DNA from 4 places in the Allobosea sp. P2_A10 genome. Region 1 is predicted to be linked to each of the others. Evidence: predicted binding sites of a transcription regulator. Region 1 holds the regulator's gene; each other region holds the start of a gene.
What was found. The regulator PhoB, encoded in region 1, activates phosphate uptake and scavenging genes when phosphate is short. The targets are predictions, from matches to a motif close to TGTCATNNANCTGTCAT.
Positions count from the first base shown of each region.

Region 2: ugpB (sn-glycerol-3-phosphate ABC transporter substrate-binding protein UgpB) is a predicted target of PhoB. The motif match lies at 2,616-2,632, and genes of this name have one in related genera.
Region 3: AC1DZY_RS00150 (alpha-D-ribose 1-methylphosphonate 5-triphosphate diphosphatase) is a predicted target of PhoB. The motif match lies at 2,312-2,328, and genes of this name have one in related genera.
Region 4: phnD (phosphate/phosphite/phosphonate ABC transporter substrate-binding protein) is a predicted target of PhoB. The motif match lies at 2,330-2,346, and genes of this name have one in related genera.

Region 1 covers NZ_JBFUCS010000013.1:29,037-33,712, forward strand. Annotated here, with positions in the region: gene AC1DZY_RS18230 (dihydrodipicolinate synthase family protein) at 1-459, shown strand, start outside; gene AC1DZY_RS18235 (TIGR03862 family flavoprotein) at 582-1,793, opposite strand; gene phoB (phosphate regulon transcriptional regulator PhoB) at 1,934-2,632, opposite strand; gene phoU (phosphate signaling complex protein PhoU) at 2,664-3,383, opposite strand; gene pstB (phosphate ABC transporter ATP-binding protein PstB) at 3,437-4,237, opposite strand; gene pstA (phosphate ABC transporter permease PstA) at 4,283-4,676, opposite strand, start outside.
Region 2 covers NZ_JBFUCS010000008.1:20,615-25,290, forward strand. Annotated here, with positions in the region: gene ugpE (sn-glycerol-3-phosphate ABC transporter permease UgpE) at 1-9, opposite strand, end outside; gene ugpA (sn-glycerol-3-phosphate ABC transporter permease UgpA) at 173-1,054, opposite strand; gene ugpB (sn-glycerol-3-phosphate ABC transporter substrate-binding protein UgpB) at 1,195-2,517, opposite strand; gene AC1DZY_RS13085 (fumarylacetoacetate hydrolase family protein) at 2,743-3,918, shown strand; gene AC1DZY_RS13090 (carbohydrate kinase family protein) at 3,915-4,676, shown strand, end outside.
Region 3 covers NZ_JBFUCS010000001.1:25,357-30,032, forward strand. Annotated here, with positions in the region: gene AC1DZY_RS00140 (sulfite reductase subunit alpha) at 74-1,654, shown strand; gene AC1DZY_RS00145 (DNA/RNA non-specific endonuclease) at 1,742-2,278, shown strand; gene AC1DZY_RS00150 (alpha-D-ribose 1-methylphosphonate 5-triphosphate diphosphatase) at 2,385-3,527, shown strand; gene AC1DZY_RS00155 (DNA topoisomerase IB) at 3,646-4,671, shown strand.
Region 4 covers NZ_JBFUCS010000027.1:27,498-32,173, reverse strand. Annotated here, with positions in the region: gene AC1DZY_RS24490 (ABC transporter substrate-binding protein) at 1-1,117, opposite strand, end outside; gene AC1DZY_RS24485 (TIGR01459 family HAD-type hydrolase) at 1,314-2,162, opposite strand; gene phnD (phosphate/phosphite/phosphonate ABC transporter substrate-binding protein) at 2,393-3,442, shown strand; gene phnC (phosphonate ABC transporter ATP-binding protein) at 3,478-4,263, shown strand; gene phnE (phosphonate ABC transporter, permease protein PhnE) at 4,260-4,676, shown strand, end outside.

The DNA.
Region 1 (4,676 bases):
ATGGACAACCCGTCCTGCGTGATGCTGAAGCATGAGGACTGGCCGGGGCTGGAGAAGATCTCGACGCTGCGCAAGTTCCAGGCGGACGGTAGCCTGCGGCCGATCTCGATCCTGACCGGCAATGGCGGCATGTTCCTCGATTTCGAGATGGAGCGCGGCGCCGATGGCGCGATGACCGGCTACGCCTTCCCCGAACTGCTGATCGACGTGGTCAGGCTGCAGAAGGCCGGACAGCGCGACGCCGCCCACGACATCTTCGACGCGCATCTGCCGCTGCTGCGCTACGAGCAGCAGCTCGGCATCGGGCTTGCCGTGCGCAAATACACCATGATGAAGCGCGGCATCCTGGGCAGCGACGCCCAGCGCAAGCCGGGGCCAGCAATCAGCGCGATGGCCAAGGCGGAGGTGGACTACCTGCTGGCGCGCGTAGCCAAGCACGATCCGCGCGCCAAACTTTGAGACGAACCACCGCCGTCATTCCGGGCGCAGCGAAGCGGAGACCTGGAATCCATCATAAAGCCCAGCGCCTTTCGATGGATCCCGGGTCAAGCCCGGGATGACGGCGGTGGTTTCTGGAAGACCTACTCCAGCCAGGTCGCGATGCCAGCAGCCGCCGCGACGCCTGTCGAGAAGCAGGCTTGCAGCAGATAGCCACCGGTCGGGGCTTCCCAGTCCAGCATCTCGCCCGCGACGAAGACGCCGGGCAGACGCTTCAGCATGAAGCCGTCATCGACCTCGCCGGTCACGATGCCGCCGGCCGTCGAGATGGCCCGCGCGATCGGGGCCATGCCGGTCAGGGTCAGCGGCGCGGCCTTGATGAGAGCCGCGAGCAAGGCCGGCTCCTGCGGCAGGGCAGCGCCCGCGCTTTCGCGCAGCACGGCGATCGCGGCCGGCGACAATCCAGCCGCCTTGCGCAGATGGTTGCTCAGCGTCTCGCCCTTGCGGCGCTGGCCCAGCCTCTCGATCAGGCGAGCGGTTTCCATGTCCGGGCGCAGATCGAGCGTGATCGCGGCCTTGCCGTCGCGCAGCACCGCCTCGCGCAGCAGGCCCGACAGCGCGTAGACCGCGCCGCCCTCGATGCCGTCAGCGTCGATCATCGCCTCGCCGGTGGCCTGGCGCTCGCCGCATCTGATGACGAGGCGCTTCAGCGGGACGCCGGCGAAGCGCTCGCGCATCATCGGCGACCAGTCGACCGTGAAGCCGCCATTGGCCGGAAGCAGCGGCGCGACGGCGACGCCTCGCTCGGCCAGCAATGACGCCCAGCCGCCATCGGAGCCGAGGCGCGGCCAGCTCGCGCCGCCGAGCGCCAGCAGCGTCGCGTCGGCCCGGACAGCCTGCGTGCCGCCATCGCGGGTCTCGAACAGCAGCGCGCCATCCTCGCTCCAGCCGGTCCAGAGGTGGCCGGCGGCGAGCGTAACGCCTTGCCCTTGCAGACGACGCAGCCAGGCGCGCAGCAGCGGCGAGGCCTTCATCGCCTCGGGGAAGACGCGGCCGCTCGTGCCGACGAAGCTGTCCGCGCCGAGTTCGTCGGCCCAGTCGCGCAGCGCCTGCGGGGGGAAGGCGCGGATCGCGGGTTCGAGCCAGCCTTGCGCCGTGCGGTAGCGCGTCAGGAAAAGGTCGAGCGGTTCGGAGTGGGTGAGATTCAGCCCGCCGCGCCCCGCGAGCAGGAATTTGCGCGCCGGCGACGGCATGCGGTCATAGATGGTGACGCGATGGCCGGCGAGCGAGAGCCGTTCGGCGGCGATGAGGCCGGATGGGCCTGCGCCGATGATCGCAATGGTTTTGGCTTGCATGGCGGAGGGCTTGGGGCCGGCGAGAGCGCGGGTCAAGCTCCGTCGTCATGCTCGGTCTTGCCCCGAGCATCTCGTGCTCGCTTTCGGTGTTTCATCCTGCGTGAGATTATCGGGGCTAGCCCGATCATGACGTCGCGCCGTCAGCCCCGCGCGAACGTCTCGTCGAAGGCGTAGCCCGCGCCGCGCACGGTGCGCAGCGGGTCCTTGGCGTCGCCCGGCGTGATCGCCTTGCGCAGGCGGCCGACATGGACGTCGACGGTGCGCTCGTCGATGTAGACGTCGCGGCCCCAGACGGCATCGAGAAGCTGGGCCCGGGAATAGACGCGGCCAGGCGCCTGCATCAGAAATTCAAGCAGGCGAAACTCGGTCGGGCCGAGATGGAGCTCCATGCCCGAACGGCGGACGCGCCGCGTCGTGCGGTCGAGCTCGAGATCGCCGGCGGCGAGCAGGCCCGCGACGTGGCCTGGTTTGGCGCGGCGCAGCAGCGCCTGGATGCGCGCGATCAATTCAGGCAGCGAGAACGGCTTGACGACATAGTCATCGGCTCCGGTGGCGAGCCCGCGCACGCGCTCGGTCTCCTCTCCGCGCGCGGTCAGCATGATGATCGGCACGCGCTCGGTGTCGCGGCGCGCGCGCAGCCGGCGGCAGAGCTCTATCCCCGACAGGCCCGGCAGCATCCAGTCGAGGAGGACGAGATCGGGCGTGTTGTCGCGCAGATGAAGCTCCGCATCGTCGCCGCGCGCGACGCTGTCGACCTCGAAGCCTTCGGCCTCGAGATTGTAGCGCAACAGCAGCGTCAGCGGCTCCTCGTCCTCGACGATCAGGATGCGTGCGGGCATGTCTTGGCTGTCCCTGGGACGACGACGCGGCTCAGGAGCCGGTCACCGCCTCGACCTCGATGTTGGTGGTGTCGAGCTTGGGCCGGTTGATGTCGAGCGTGCCGCCGGTGACGAGGTAGTGGATCGTCTCGGCGATGTTGGTGGTGTGGTCGCCGATGCGCTCGACATTCTTGGCGCAGAACAGGAGATGCGTGCAGAAGGTGATGTTGCGCGGATCTTCCATCATGTAGGTCAGCAGCTCGCGGAAGAGCGAGGTGTAGAGCGCGTCGATCTCGCCGTCGCGGTGCCAGACCTCCATCGCCTTCTGCTCGTTGCCGGCGGCATAGGCGTCGAGCACATCCTTGAGCTGGGCCTGGACGAGACGGCTCATATGTTCGAGGCCGACCACGGCGCGCTGGGGCGGCTGGAACTGGCCGGAGATCGCGACCGCGCGCTTGGCGATGTTCTTGGCGAGGTCGCCGACGCGCTCGATGTCGGAGGCGATGCGGATCGCCGAGATCAGCTCGCGCAGATCGTTGGCCAGCGGCTGGCGGCGCGCGATCGTCAGCACGGCGCGCTCCTCGACATCGCGCTGGAGGTTGTCGAGGCGCTGATCGGCCGAGATCACCTTCTGGGCGAGCGCCGTGTCGCGGCGCACCAGCGCCACCGTGGAATCGCCGAGCATGCGCTCGGACATGCCGCCCATCTCGGCGAGGCTGCGGCGCAGCGCCTCGAGTTCGGCGTCGTAGGAGCGGACGATATGGTCGGACATGGGAGGGAGTCCTCTGGCGGCGGATGCAGGGATGCTTGAAACGTCTCGTCGGCTCAGCCGAAGCGGCCGGTGACGTAGTCCTGCGTCTGCTTCTTGTGCGGGTTCATGAAGATGGTGTTGGTCGGGGCGAACTCGATGACCTCACCGAGATACATGAAGGCGGTGTACTGCGAGATGCGCGCCGCCTGCTGCATGTTGTGGGTCACGATGACGATGGTGAAGTCGGTCTTGAGCTGCTCCAGCAGGTCCTCGATCTTGCCGGTCGAGATCGGGTCGAGCGCCGAGGTCGGCTCGTCGAACAGGATCACCTCCGGCTTCTGGGCGATGGTGCGGGCAATGCACAGGCGCTGCTGCTGGCCGCCAGACAGGCCCATGCCCGACGCCTTGAGCTTGTCCTTGACCTCGTCCCAGAGCGCGGCGCGGCGCAGCGCGCCCTCGACGCGATCGTCGAGTTCCGATTTCGGCGGCTTCTCGTAAAGGCGGATGCCGAAGGCGACGTTGTCGTAGATCGACATCGGGAACGGCGTCGGCTTCTGGAAGACCATGCCGATGCGCGAGCGCAGCTCGTTGACGTCGACCTCGTTGGAGATGACGTTGCGGCCGTCGAGCATGACCTCGCCGGTGGCGCGCTGCTCGGGATAAAGCGAGTAGATCCGGTTGAAGATGCGCAGCAATGTCGACTTGCCGCAGCCCGACGGGCCGATCAGCGCCGTGACGTGGCGGTCGCGGAAGTCGAGGTTGATGTTCTTCAGCGCCTTGTGCTCGCCGTAGTAGAAATCGAGGTTCTTGACCGCGATACGGACCATGGCGTCGGCATCGAGCGATTGCGGGCTGAGTTCAAGGGTCGAAAGCATCGAAGATTTCCTTCGGATCTGACGCGACGGGTTTTGTCTTGTGAGTTACTTCGCGCCGCGCACGATGCGGCGGGCGACGAGCGAGAGCAGCAGGATCGAGACCGTGATGATCAGCGAACCCGCCCAGGCGAGCTGCTGCCAGTTCTCGTAAGGCGCGGAGGCGAACTGGTAGATCGTCACGGGCAGGTTGGAAACGCCGCCCGAGAGCGTCGGCGAGAACCAGAAATTATTGTTCAGCGCGGTGAAGATCAACGGTGCGGTTTCGCCGGCGATGCGGGCGAGCGCCAGCAGGATGCCGGTGACCATGCCGGATTTTGCGGCGCGCCAGGTGATCGCGGTGATCACGACCGAAGGCGGGGCGCCGAGCGCGGCGCCGGCCTCGCGCAAGGGTCCCGGAACCAGCCGCAGCATGTCCTCGGTGGTGCGCACGATGACCGGG
Region 2 (4,676 bases), on a different contig from region 1:
CTCGACCATTACGACATGACTCCAGCGACCGCGTTCCCGCCAACCACTCCGCCGTCATCCCGGGCTTGACCCGGGATCCATCGTAAGGCTCGACGGCGCTCCATGATGGATCCCGGATCTCCGCTTCGCCGCGTCCGGGATGACGGCGGCGTGTCGGCCAGGCGCGGATCCATCAATAGCTCACCTTGCGCTCGATGAAGCGGAACTGCACCGCCGTCATCGCGATCACCATCACCAGCAGCACGACCGACTGCGCCGCCGAGCCGCCGAGGTCCGAGCCGCCCTTGCCGTCGGAATAGACCTTGTAGACCAGCGTCTCGGTCGCGCCCGAAGGTCCGCCGCCCGAGATCGTGTCGATGATGCCGAAGGTGTCGAAGAAGACGTAGACGAGGTTGACGACGAGCAGGAAGAAGGTCGTCGGCGAGAGCAGCGGGAAGACGATGGTCCAAAACCGGCGCCAGGGTCGCGCGCCGTCGATCACGGCCGCCTCGATCACGCTCTTGGGGATGGATTGCAGGCCGGCGAGGAAGAACAGGAAATTGTAGCTGATCTGCTTCCAGGTCGCGGCCATGATCACGAGCAGCATCGCGTCGTTGCCGTTCAGCCGCGGGTTCCAGTTGATGCCGAGCCGCGCAAGGCCGCGCGCCAGCATGCCAAGCGACGGATCGAACATGAAGATCCAGAGCACGCCGGCGACGGCCGGCGCGACCGCATAGGGCCAGATCAGCAGGGTCTTGTAGATTTCCGCGCCCCTGATCTGCCGGTCGGCCATCACGGCGAAGAGCAGCGCGATCGAGAGCGAGAGCACGCAGACGCAGGACGAGAAGATCGCGGTGTTGATCAGCGCCTTGTAGTATCCCGGCTGCGAGAACAGCGCGGTGTAGTTCTCGAACCAGACGAATTCGGTCGAGGTGCCAAATGCGTCCTGCAGCAGAAAGCTCTGCCAGACCGCCTGGCTCGCCGGCCAGTAGAAGAACACGACCGTGATCGCCAGCTGCGGCAGCAGCAGCAGGAAAGGGATCGTCAGGCCGCTGAAATAGGCGTTCTTCTGCATCGTGAGTTCCGGCCGGGGCCGTCATTCCGGGCGACCGAAGGGAGACCCGGAATCCATCGTAAAGCGTGACGGTGCTCTATGATAGATTCCGGGTCTCCGCTTCGCTGCGCCCGGAATGACGCAGTGTTTCGATCGACGACTCAGCGCGCCGCCGTCCGCTCGAACTGGCGAAGCATCTGGTTGCCGCGTTCCACGGCGGCGTCCAGGGCAGCTTTCGGCGTCTTCTGTCCGTTCAGCGCCGCCTCCAGCTCCTCCGACCAGATGTCGCGGATTTGCACGAGGCTGCCGAAACGAAGCCCGCGCGAATTCTCGGTCGGCTCCTTGTTGTTGAGCTCCAGGAGCGGGGTCTCGAGATAGGGCTTGTCCTTGTAGAAGCCCGACGCCTTGACCTTCTCATAGGCTGCCTTGGTGATCGGCAGATAACCCGACTCGGTGTGCAGCTTCACCTGCCGGTCGACATCGGAGAGGAAGGTGAAGAACTTCGCCACGCCCTTGTATTCGGCAGCCGACTTGCCGCCCATCACCCACAGCGAAGCGCCACCGATGATCGAGTTCTGCGGAGCGCCGGCGGCTTCGGGATAATATGGCATCGCGGCATTGGCCCAGTCGAACTTGGCGTTGGCCTTGACGTTGCCGAAGAAGCCCGACGAGGTCAGCATGATCGGGCACTCGCCCGAGGTGAAGCGGCCCTCGCCATTGTTGTTGCGGCCGGAATAATCGTAGGTCTTGTCCTTCTGCAGCTCGACCAGATTGGTCCAGTGCTTGAGGAAGAGCGGGCTGTTGAAGTTCAGTACGGTGTCGAAGCCGTCGAGCCCGTTGGCCTTGGTCGCGATCGGGATGTTGTGCCAGGCGCCGAACTGCTCGATGTTGGCCCAGGTCGGCCAGGCATTGGCGAAGCCGCACTTGTCCCAGCCGGCGGCCTTCAGCTTCTTGCCGGCCTCGAACACCTCGGGCCAGGTCTTGGGCGGCGCGTCGGGGTTCAGACCCGCCTTCTTGAAGGCGTCCTTGTTGTACCACATCACCATCGACGACGAGTTGAACGGCATCGAGAGCATGTCGCCCTTGGCCGTCGAATAGTAGCCGGTGATGGCGGGCAGATAGGCTTTCGGGTCGAATGCTTCGCCGGCTTCCTTCATCAGTTCGAAGACGGGCTTCACTGCGCCCTTGGCCGACATCATCGTGCCGGTGCCGACCTCGAAGACCTGCAGGATGTGCGGAGAGGTGCCGGCGCGGAAGGCGGCGATGCCGGCATTCAGCGTATCGGGATAGGAGCCCTTATAGGCCGGAACGATCTTGTAGTCCTTCTGCGAGGCGTTGAAGTCCTCGGCGAGCTTCACCACCACATCGTTGTTGGCGCCGGTCAGCGCATGCCACCACTGGATTTCGGTCTGCGCCAGCGCGGGCGCTGCGTTGGTCATCGCGAATGCGGCGACGGACATCAGGATCGTCGATTTCACTGTCATCAGATTTCTCCCTTCCACCCTCGATCGTCATGGCTGATCGTCTCGGGCGGCTCTTCTCGTTGGTGCGCAAGCTAGCATGAAGCGCAGGCGACGTTTCAATGACAAAGTGATGACAGCCATGGCGGACGCCTGCCTGGGGCAAGACATGCGCAGGCCGGGACTTGCGCAATCGGGCGGAAGCGGCTGTTCTCCGCAACCCAGCCTGCCTGCCGATGGATCATCACGATGTCGTTTCAGCTGACGCCCGAAAACACCCTGCCGGCCGATGCCGCAAGCGCGGCGCTCGCTGGCCGCGCCTGGCTTCCCGAGGTCGCCGGGCCGGCGCTCGTCGTGCTGCGCGACGGCGTCCTGATCGACATCACGGGAGCCTTCCCGACGATGCGCGATCTCTGCGAGTCTGCCGATCCTGCCGCTGCACTGAAAGGGGCGGAGGGCAGGGCGATCGGCACGCTCGCCGCAATTCTCGCCAACACGCCTGTGGACAGCCGTGACACGACGAAGCCCTGGCTGCTCTCGCCGCTCGACCTCCAGGCGGTCAAGGCAGCCGGCGTCACCTTCGCGGTCTCGATGCTGGAGCGCGTCATCGAGGAGAAGGCGCGCGGCAACCCGGCAGCCGCCGTCGCCATCCGCGCCGAGATCGGCAAGCTGATCGGCGACGATCTCTCCAAGCTCCGGCCCGGCTCGTCGGAGGCGATGCATCTCAAGGAGGTCCTGATCAAGCAGGGCGCCTGGAGCCAGTATCTCGAAGTCGGCATCGGGCCCGACGCCGAGATCTTCACCAAGGCTCCGCCGATGTCCTCGGTCGGCACCGGCTTCGATGCCGGCCTGCATCCGGCCTCGACCTGGAACAACCCCGAACCCGAGATCGTGCTGATCGTCACCTCGACCGGCAAGATCATCGGCGCGACGCTCGGCAACGACGTCAACCTGCGCGATGTCGAGGGCCGCTCGGCGCTGCTGCTCGGCAAGGCCAAGGACAACAATGCTGCGGCAGCCGTTGGCCCGTTCATCCGCCTGTTCGATTCAGGCTTCTCGCTCGACCATGTCCGCAAGACGACGGTGACGCTGACTGTGGTCGGCGAGGACGGCTTCAGGCTCGAAGGCTCGTCCTCGATCGCCAAAATCAGTCGCGATCCCGCCGATCTGGTGAAGCAGATGATCGGCCCGCATCACCAGTATCCCGACGGTGCGGCGCTCTATCTCGGCACCATGTTCGCGCCGATCAAGGATCGCGACACGGTCGGTGGCGGCTTCACCCATAAATACGGCGACATCGTCACCATCGCGGCGCCGGAGCTTGGAGCCCTGACCAACCGCATGCGCCGCACCGATGATTGCGAGCCCTGGAGCTTTGGAGCCTCGCATCTGATGCGCAGCCTGGCCCGGCGCGGGCTGCTGTGACGGCAGGCTCGATCCTCGTCGTCGGCGAGGCGATCGGCGATTTCATCCCGCGCGATGCCGACGGGCGCGCCTATGAGGTCGTCCTCGGCGGCTCCGGCTTCAATGTCGCGCTGGCGCTGGCCCGTTTCGACGCATCGGTGTCTTATGCCGCGGCGCTCTCGACCGATGCGCTCGGCCGCCGCTTCCGTGCCGCCATCGCGGCCGAGGGCATCGACGCCAGCATGATCGGCGACAGCGCCAGTCCCAGCGCGATCGCGGTCGTTGCGCCGCTCGGCCCCGAGGGCGTGCCCGAGTTCGGGCTCTATCTCGACAGCACCGCCCATGCCGAGCCGACGGGCACGCCGCGCATATGCCCGGCCGGCACACTGCACGTCCATGCCGCCTCCTTCGGCGCGACCCACGGCCCGTCGGGCGAGGCGACGCTGGCGCTGATCGAAAGCGCAAGGGCGCAGGGCGCGAGCGTCAGCTACGACGTCAACATCCGCCCCTCCGCTCTGCCGCCGAGGGCCGAGGCGCTTCTGCTGATCGAGCAGCGCGTCGCGCGCGCCGATCTGGTCAAGGCGAGTCTCGACGATCTCATCTGGATGTATCCCGGCGAGGAACCCGAAATCATCGTCCGGCACTGGCGGCGGCTCGGCGCCGGATATGTCCTGTTGACGCGTGGCCCGCATGGCGCGACCGCGTATGGCCCGGCGGAAGCAGCGCAGGCGACGCCGCTCCCGGTGGCGATCAGCGACACGGTCGGGGCTGGCGATACC
Region 3 (4,676 bases), on a different contig from region 1:
TTCCGTCGTCGCGCTCTACGATCAAGACGTGGATGCTCGCCACAAGGGCGAGCATGACGGAAGGGGTGTCTCGATGACCGTCCAGTCCCCATCCCCCATCGTTCAGGTTTTGCCCGAGACCGCGCCGTTCAGCGAGGAACAGCGTTCCTGGCTGAACGGCTTCTTCGCCGGCCTGCTCTCGCTCGACAATGCCGGCGTCACCGCGCTGTCGCCGGCTGAGAACGCCGCCGTGATGGGCGAGGTCGATGACGGCGCGCCCTGGCACGATCCGGCGATGGAGATGGCGCAGCGCATGGCGCTGGCCGAGGGGAAGCCCTTGCCGCGCAAGCTTTTCGCCGCGATGGCGCAGCAGGATTGCGGCCAGTGCGGCTATGTCTGCGAGACCTATTCGGCCGCGATCGCGCAGGGCAAGGAGCCGCGCCTCAACCTCTGCGCGCCCGGCGGCAAGGACACGCTGCGGATGCTCAAGACGCTGACGGACGAAGCCGGCTCCGCGCCGGCGCCCGCCGCTGAAGCCATGCCGGCCGCTCCCGCCGGTCCGCTCGGCCGTTGCCGCGAGAACCCGGCGCTCGCCACTTTCCTGTCGCGCCGCAAGCTCAATGGCGAGGGCTCCGAAAAGGAGACCTGGCATGTCGAGTTCGATCTCTCGGAATGCGGGCTCGACTACATCGTCGGCGACGCCTTCGGCATCGTCGCGCAAAACGATCCGCGCCTTGCCGACGCCGTCATCGCGCTGCTCGGCGCCCGGCCCGATGCCGATATCGGCGGCAAGAGCCTGCGCGATATCCTCATCGCGGAGCGCGCGCTCGGCCCCGCGCCCGACGCCCTGTTCCAGCTTATCTCCTATGTCACCGGCGGCGAAACCCGCGCCAAGGCAAAGCGGCTGGCGGCGGGCGAGGATCCCGATGGCGATCTCGACCGGCTTGACGTGTTCGGTACGCTGCACAAGTTCTCGCAGGCGAGGCTCTCGGCCGAGGCCTTCGTCGAGGCGCTCGATCCGCTGCAGCCACGGCTCTACTCGATCTCGTCCTCGCATGTCGCGACGCCCGGCAGGATCACGCTGACGGTGGATACGGTGCGTTACAAGATCGGCACGCGTCCGCGCTGGGGCGTCGCCTCTACCTTCCTCGGCGAACGCGTCCAGCCCGGCGAGAAGGTGCCGGCCTATGTCCAGCGCGCCCACGGCTTCGGCCTGCCGGAAAATCCCGAGACGCCGGTCATCATGTGCGGCCCCGGCACCGGCATCGCGCCGTTCCGCGCCTTCCTGCACGACCGCAGGGCGACCAAGGCGCCGGGCAGGAACTGGCTCTTCTTCGGCCACCAGCGCGCAGCGAGCGACTTCTTTTACGAAGACGAGCTCAAGGCGATGAAGGAGGAGGGCGTGCTCGCCAACCTCACTTTGGCCTGGTCGCGCGACGGCAGTGGAAAGATCTACGTCCAGGACCGCATGCGCGAGCGCGGGGCTGAGCTTTTCGCCTGGCTCGAGCAGGGCGCTCACTTCTACGTCTGCGGCGACGCCAAGCGCATGGCCAAGGATGTCGAGCGCGCCATGGTCGATGTCGTCGCCGAGCACGGCAAGCGCTCGCCCGACGAGGCGGTTGCTTATGTAGCGGCGCTAAAAAAGAGCGGGCGCTATCAGGCGGATGTTTACTGAGGGCGTAGCGCGGACGCCAGCTTCGCTTGCCGCAACGCGGGGTGGTCGCTAGCCTGACGGCTGGTCGATCACGAGGGTCTTCTCGCCATGGCGGACTATGCTGGGCTTGCCGCGAAGGCGCACCTCGTCAATCCCTTGCATTCCGACGTCATGTTCGAGCGTTTCGTCGTGCCTTTTCTGGTCGAGCGCTGGACGGATGCCTATTGCGACGGCTCGGTCAGGACCGATCTCGTCGTCGTTGCAGTCGAGGCCTTTTCCTACCTGTTCGACATCGATACGCAGCGGCTCGTCTCGGCCTGGGGCGTGAGCGCCGGTCGTCATGGCGGGGCGCGCGACAAGTCGCGCATGGCCGGCCATCCGCTGAGCGCCGGCCAGCTTTATCACCGTGGCCACGCCATTCCCCATACGCTCGGCGGCCAGACCGACATCAATCTCGTCCCCCAGCTCGGCAGCATCAATATCGGGCCGTTCCGCCCGTTGGAGAAGAAGGCCGTGGCGACACCTGGCGCGTTCTACTTCACGCATTGGGCCTATGGCCCGACCGCGTCGCAGACACCCATTGGGGTCGACCAGGGCCTGCTGGTGCCGGGTTTTCCACCTGAGATTACGGTGCATAGCAATTGATGCCGGCACTCCCGGCCGCCGCATGTCGGCCTTCGTCATGCCGTTGTCACAACCCTGCGCCATCCGGCCTTACGCCGCGCTTCCGCGTCACGGCAGGGAGAATGACGTGACGATCAGGATCAGCGGCGGCCGCGCGCTGCTCGACGATTTCGAGCCTTGCGACATCGTGCTCGACGGTCCGGTGATCGCGGCTCTCGATGCCGCCGCGCCTGCCGATGGGCTGCATCTCGACGCGACCGGCCTGCTCGTCCTGCCCGGCATCGTCGACATCCATGGCGACGCCTTCGAGCGCCACATCATGCCGCGCCCCGGCGTCTCCTTCGATATCGATCTCGCCTTGCGCGATGCCGACCGGGCGATGCTCGCCTGCGGCATCACCACCGCCTTCCATGGCGTGACCTGGTCATGGGAGCCCGGCCTGCGCGGGGCGGACAATGCGCGCGCGCTGGTCGCCGCGATCGTGCGCCTGCAGCCGGAACTCGGGGCCGACACCCGCTTCCATCTGCGCCACGAAATCTTCAACCTCGCGGCAGAGACCGAGATCGCCGACTGGCTCGCTACGGGCCGCATCGGCGCGCTCGCCTTCAACGACCACACGCCGGGCATCTTCAAGGACGCCGTGAGGCCGGGCAAGATCGCCAAGATGGTCGAGCGCACCGGTTTGTCCGAAGCAGCCTTCATGACGCTGGCCCATGATGTCTTCGGCCGCGAGAGCGAGGTGCCGGCCTCGGTCGCGCGCCTTGCGGAGGCAGCGCGCGCCGCCGGCGTGCCGATGCTGTCCCATGACGACATGTCGCCGGTGATGCGCCGCGATTATCGCGCGCTTGGCGTCGGCGTCGCCGAATTCCCGCTCGACGTCGAGACCGCGCGCGAGGCAGGCGACCATGGCGAGGCGATCGTCTTCGGCGCGCCCAATGTCGTGCGCGGCGGCTCGCATCTGGGTTGCCCCGGGGCGGAGGAGATGGTTCGCGCCGGGCTCTGCACCATTCTGGCTTCGGACTACTACTATCCCGCGCTGCCGCTCGCGCCCTTCATCCTGGCGCGCAACGGCTCCGCGAAACTGGCGGACGCATGGCGTCTGGTGTCGCAGTCTCCGGCGCGGGCGTTCGGTCTCGATGACCGGGGCGCCATTGCCGAGGGAAAGCGCGCCGATCTCGTGCTGGTCGAGGATGGCGCGCAGCCGCGTATCGTCGCGACCATCGCAGGTGGCCGGCTGGTGCACCTCGCCGACCAGCGCATTCTGGGCTGACGACATCCTGGCCTGACGACATCCTGGCCTGACGAAAAGTCGCAGCCGGGAACCATGCGCGACCTTGCGGGATTACCGAACCGGAGCAGCCGTCGCCGCTCCGGTTCGGGAGTTGCGCATGTCCAGCACAGTCGTCGCGTCCGCAACGTCCCGGCCGGCACCCCGGCTCAAACGGACCTCCGCCGCATCGCTGACGATCACGCGCCGGCGCAGCGGCAAGGGTTTTTCCTATCGCGACGCCGACGACAAGCCGGTCAGGGACGCCGGGACGCTCGCCCGCATCCGCGCGCTCGCCATTCCGCCGGCCTATCGCGATGTCCGGATCGCGGACGATCCGCGCGCCCATCTGCAGGCCGTCGGCCATGACGAGGCCGGCCGCATCCAGCATCGCTATCATCCCGATTGGGACAGGGTCCGCGAGCGCCGCAAGCTCAAGCGGCTGCAGCGTCTGGTCGAGGCGCTCCCGAAACTGCGTGCGGCCATCGCCCGCGATCTGAAGGATCGCCAGCCGTCGCGCGACAAGGCGCTGGCCTGCGCCGCCGCCATCATCGACCGCTGCCATATCCGCGTCGGCAACGAGACCTATGCGAAGGAGAACGGCAGCCACGGCGCCTCGACGCTGCTGAAGCGCCATGTCGCGATCAAGGGCAGGCGGATCGAACTCGCCTTTCGCGGCAAGAGCGGCAAGGACATCGCCTGCGTCACGGAGGACCCGGTTCTGGCGCGAGCGCTGGCCAGGGTCATGGCACTGCCGGGACGTCGGCTGCTGCACTACCGGCGCGAGGACGGCACGGTCGCGGAGGTCCGCGCCGGCGAGATCAACGCCTATCTCAAGCGCGTCTGCGGTCTGCCGGTCTCGAGCAAGGATCTGCGCATGCTCGCGGCCAACGCCGCCGCCGCCGAATTGCTGCTGGCGGGCGATGTCGTCGCCAGCGAGAGCGGTCGCAAGCGCCAGCTCGCCGACATCATGCGCGCCATCTCCGAACGCCTGGTCAACACGCCGGCCGTGGTCCGCAAAAGCTATGTCCACGCGATCGTGGTAAGTTCCTACGCCTCGGGCAAGCTCCGGCGCTGCTACGAAAAAGCCCGCGCGAAGGCCGGCTGCTCGCGCATCGAGCGCGCGCTCGGCGCGCTGACGGCCTGAAGCAA
Region 4 (4,676 bases), on a different contig from region 1:
GCGCCTCGGTTACGGGCAGCGCCGCAATCAGGCTGCGCGCCTCGTCGGCCATCGCCTTGGCCTGCGCGTTGGGCTTCTTCGCGAGCGCCGCATCGACCTCGTGCAGCGTCTTGGTCACGCCCTTCAGCGCATCGAGCTGGAAGGAGATCATCTGGTCGAACAGCGTATCCACGACGGCGGTGCGCGCCTCCGACTTGTCGACGTCGAAGCCGATCATCTTCTGGAAGCGCGGATCGGTGAAGGGATTGGGATAGTCGGCGCCGGCTTTGGCATAGACCGCCGGATTGACCGGGAGGCGACGGATGCCGGGCTCGAGCAGAACCTCCTGGCCCGTGGGCGAGAGCAGGAACTCGATGAAGGCCTCGGCGGCGGCCTTGTTGGGCGGGTTGGAGACGATGCCGACATTGGCCGGCACGACCGTCGTCACGGTCGGATAGACGAATTTCACCGGGAAGCCGGAGGCCTGCGCCGAGAAGGCGAAGAAATCGATTACGATGCCGACGCCCACCTGGCCCGAATTGACGGCCTCGGGTACGCCAAAGGAGCGGTCGGTGATCGTGTTGAAGTTGCCCGCCATCGCCTTGATCGTGCCCCAGCCCTTCTCCCATCCCTCGCCCTGGAGGATGGTTTCGATGGTCAGATGCGTCGTGCCCGAGCGGGCCGGCGAAGCGATCGAGACGTGGTCGTAGAAGGCCGGCCCTGCCAGGTCCTGCCAGTCCTTCGGCTCCGGCAGCTTCCGGGCCTTGGCATAGCGCTCGTTCCACATGATGCCGTAGCCCGAGGCGGCGAAGCCGGTATAGAAGCCTTGCGGATCGTTGATGGGGTAGGAACCGATTTTGTCGGGGATACCGGTGGCCTTGGGCTTGTAGGCGCTGAGCAAAGTCTTGCCCTTCAGCACCTCGAAGGCGTCTGGCGCGGACGCCCAGAACAGGTCGACCTGGTTATTCGCCCGGGTCTCGTCGAGATACTTCACGCCGGCATTGGTGTTGCGGTTCTGGACTTCGAGGGTGACGCCAGGCGTGGCCTTTTCAAAGGCCTTTTTGATGGGGTCCGTCACATCCTTCGAGAACGAGGTCACCACCGTGACCTTTCCCGTGGGCGCCTGCGCCTGAACCATCGATGTCGTCAGGGCAAAGCCCAACGCCAGAGCGAGCTTGCATATCGTCACGATGTCCTCCCGAACTGGTTAGCCCCGCCAGCATCGAGGCCGGACGTGGATCGCATGGCGGATGACCGGCCACGCTTGTCATGAATTTGTCATATCCGGCGGTGCGCTGTCACCCCGCACCATGGGTGCATGGCGCCACGGCCGCTCATGCCGCGATGGGGGCCCATCGCAGCTGCGCCAATGCGAACTCCGGATGCATGCGATGGCGATTGAAAAGCGCGCGGCAGGAATCCGGATCGACCCCGTCGACATTGTGCCAGACGAGGTCTTGCCGATGAATCCCGCCGGCAATGAATGCGCTTTGCATACCGACGCCTATCGCCCCCGCGACGTCATGTGCAAGCGAGTCGCCGATGCATAGAACCTCCGAGACGGCCAGCCCCAGTCTCGACAGGCAGGAGCGATAGATCCGCGGTTCCGGCTTGCCGTGATAGCGCACCACGCCGCCCATCGCAGCGTAGGCTTCGGCGATGAATCCGGGAGCCTCCTGCAGTGTGCCGTCGCCGCGTGTGCGTTGCACATCCGGGTTGCCGCAGACCATCGGCAGCCCTGCCGCAAGCGACGCCTCCAGCAGAGGGCGCCATCCCGCCAGAGACTGCTGCGGCGGATCCATGCTCATAAGCAGCAGAAAATCGGCTTCTGCGGGCCGATCGACGAGATCGAGGCCCAGGCCGTCGCCCAGATCGCGGTCGCTTTCCCTTGCCAGCAGCAGGCAGCGCCGGCCGAGATCGCGGTAGAATGGCTCGTCTGCTGCCGTGATGGCCTCGCGCGCGTCGTCGCCGGCGGACACGACGGTATCGTAGAGGTCGCGCGGGAAGCCCAGGCTCGCCAGATTGCGCGCGTTCGCCGCGCCGCTGCGCCCGGAGTTGGACAGAATGATCACGGGCTTTCCGAGATCGCGTAGCCTCGTCAGGCAATCCAGGGCATCCGGGTAAGGCCGCACGCCGTCATGCAGCACACCCCACTGGTCTATGAGGAAACCGCGATACCGCATGGCAACGGCCGAGAGGCCGCTGAGGAAGGTGGTTGGGCGGCCATCGGAGTGCTTTATCGACGTTGGCATGGATCGGCGGCGCTGTTTCTGATGTCGCGGTGCGGCGCGCCTGTCCTTCGGCACTTGCCACTTAAGTCTTAGGCGAACAGGGTCGCCCCGGGGCGAATATGACAGTTATGTGTCACACACCATAAGCAAGCCGGCAAACGGCATTCCGGGAGAAACGTTCGATGAGCCTGAAACCGCACTTCCTCGCCGCGACGGCTTCGCTGATGGTCGGCCTGTCTCCCGGCTTTACCAGCCCCGCGGCAGCACAGGATGCCTGCCAGCATACGGGTCAGCTGGACACGATATATTGCGACAGCAACAAGGACCTCGTTGCCGACGCGCCTTCCGATCCGAAGAAGTGGAAGGACCCTTCGGCGCTGGTCTGGGCCTATACCCCGGTCGAGGACCCTGCCGTCTACGCCAATATCTTCAAGCCGCTGACCGACCATCTCGCGACATGTACCGGCAAGCGGATCGTCTATTATCCGGTCCAGTCAAATTCGGCCGAAATCGAGGCGATGCGCTCCGGGCGCCTGCATTTCGCTGGTTTCTCGACCGGGCCGACCGGCTTCGCTGTCAACCTCGCCGGCGCCGTGCCGTTCGCGGCCAAGGGCTCAGGCGATGGGGTGAGGGGTTACAACCTCGTTGCGGTCGTCAAGGCCTCGAGCCCCTATCAAAAACTCGCCGATCTCAAGGGCAAGAAGGTCGCCCACACCTCGCCTTCGTCGAATTCGGGCAATCTCGCGCCGCGCGTGCTCTTTCCGGAACACGGCCTGATCGCCGATACCGACTACAAGCCGCTGATGTCGGGCGGGCACGACAAGTCGATCCTCGGCGTCGTCTCGGGCGACTACGACATGGGCGCGGTCGCCGGCGACGTCTATGAGCGCATGATCGTGCGCGGCACCATCAAGAAGGAGGATGTGCGCGAAATCTATCGCAGCGCGATCTTCCCGACCTCCTCCTTCGCCTACGCGCATGATCTCAAGCCGGAGCTCGCAAAGAAGCTGACTGACTGCTTCTTCTCGTTCCGCTTCACGCCCGAGATGACCAAGGAATTCAACGGCGACGATCGCTTCCTCCCAATCACCTACCAGAAGGACTGGGCGGTGGTGCGCGATGTCGCAGAGAAATCCGGCACCCCCTATAACAAGTCGGCCTATGACACCGAGGCCAAGCGCGAGGCGGACGAACTCGCCAAGAAGAAGGCGGCGCCTGCCAAGGCGCCCTGACGACAAGACGTAACCCCAGACGAGGTCTACCAATCATGAGCGCCCAGCCTGCGGCGTCCGGCCAAGGACGGGCGCTCGTCATTCGCAATCTCGTGAAGGAATACCGGCCCGGACAGCCGGTGCTGCGCGACATATCCCTGACCGTCTCGGAGCCAGGCATCGTCGCCATCATCGGCCCGTCCGGCACCGGCAAGTCGACGCTGATCCGCTGTATCAACCGGCTTGTGGACCCGACATCGGGTTCGATCGTGCTCGGCGGCACGGATCTCGCGAAACTGCAGGGCGAGGCGTTGCGGCAGGCGCGCCGCCGGCTGGGCATGGTCTTCCAGGAATATAACCTGGTCGAGCGGCTTACGGTCATCGAGAACGTGCTTTGCGGCCGGCTCGGCTATGTCCCGGTCTGGCGAGCCTGGACGCGACGCTTCCCCGAGACCGATATCGCGCGGGCCTTCTCGCTGCTCGATTCCGTCGGGCTGACCGAGTTCGCCACGCGCCGCGCCGACCAGCTCTCCGGCGGGCAGCGCCAGCGTGTCGGCATCGCGCGCGCCGTGATGCAGGATCCCGATCTCGTGCTGGCCGACGAGCCGACGTCTTCGCTCGACCCCAAGACCTCGGTCGAGATCATGGAGCTGCTGGCCAAGGTCGGCCGCGACCGCGACATTCCGGTACTGGTCAACATCCACAACGTCGCGCTGGCGCGGCGCTATGCGCTTCGCATCATCGGCATGTCGAAGGGGCTCGTGGTTTATGACGGCCCTCCGGCAGGCCTGCAGGACAGCCATCTCGCCGAAATCTACGGCGGCGAAGGTTGGATGGAATGAGCGCGCCTTCGCTCAAGGCCCCAGGCCTGCGTATGAGGGCCTTTCCAGCGAACTGGCCGCTGCGCATCGGAACCGCGCTGTTCCTGATCTATGTCGGCTATGCCGCGCGGATCCTCGACATCCGCTGGGAGCGTTTCGTCCAGGGCCTCGACAACGGCGCCAAGTTCCTCGGCCGGATGTTCCCGCCCAATGTCGCGGCCGACAAGATGCAGCTGCTCCTCGACGGCATGCTGGAATCGATGCAGATCGCCATCATCGCAACGGGGGCGGGGGTGCTGCTGGCACTGCCTCTCGGGCTGTTTGCGGCGCGCAACCTGATGCCGCTGCCCGTCACCATCGCCGCGCGTGGGCTGATTGCGCTGTGCCGCACCTTTCACCCGGTCATCGTCGCGATCCTGTTCGTGAAAGCGGTC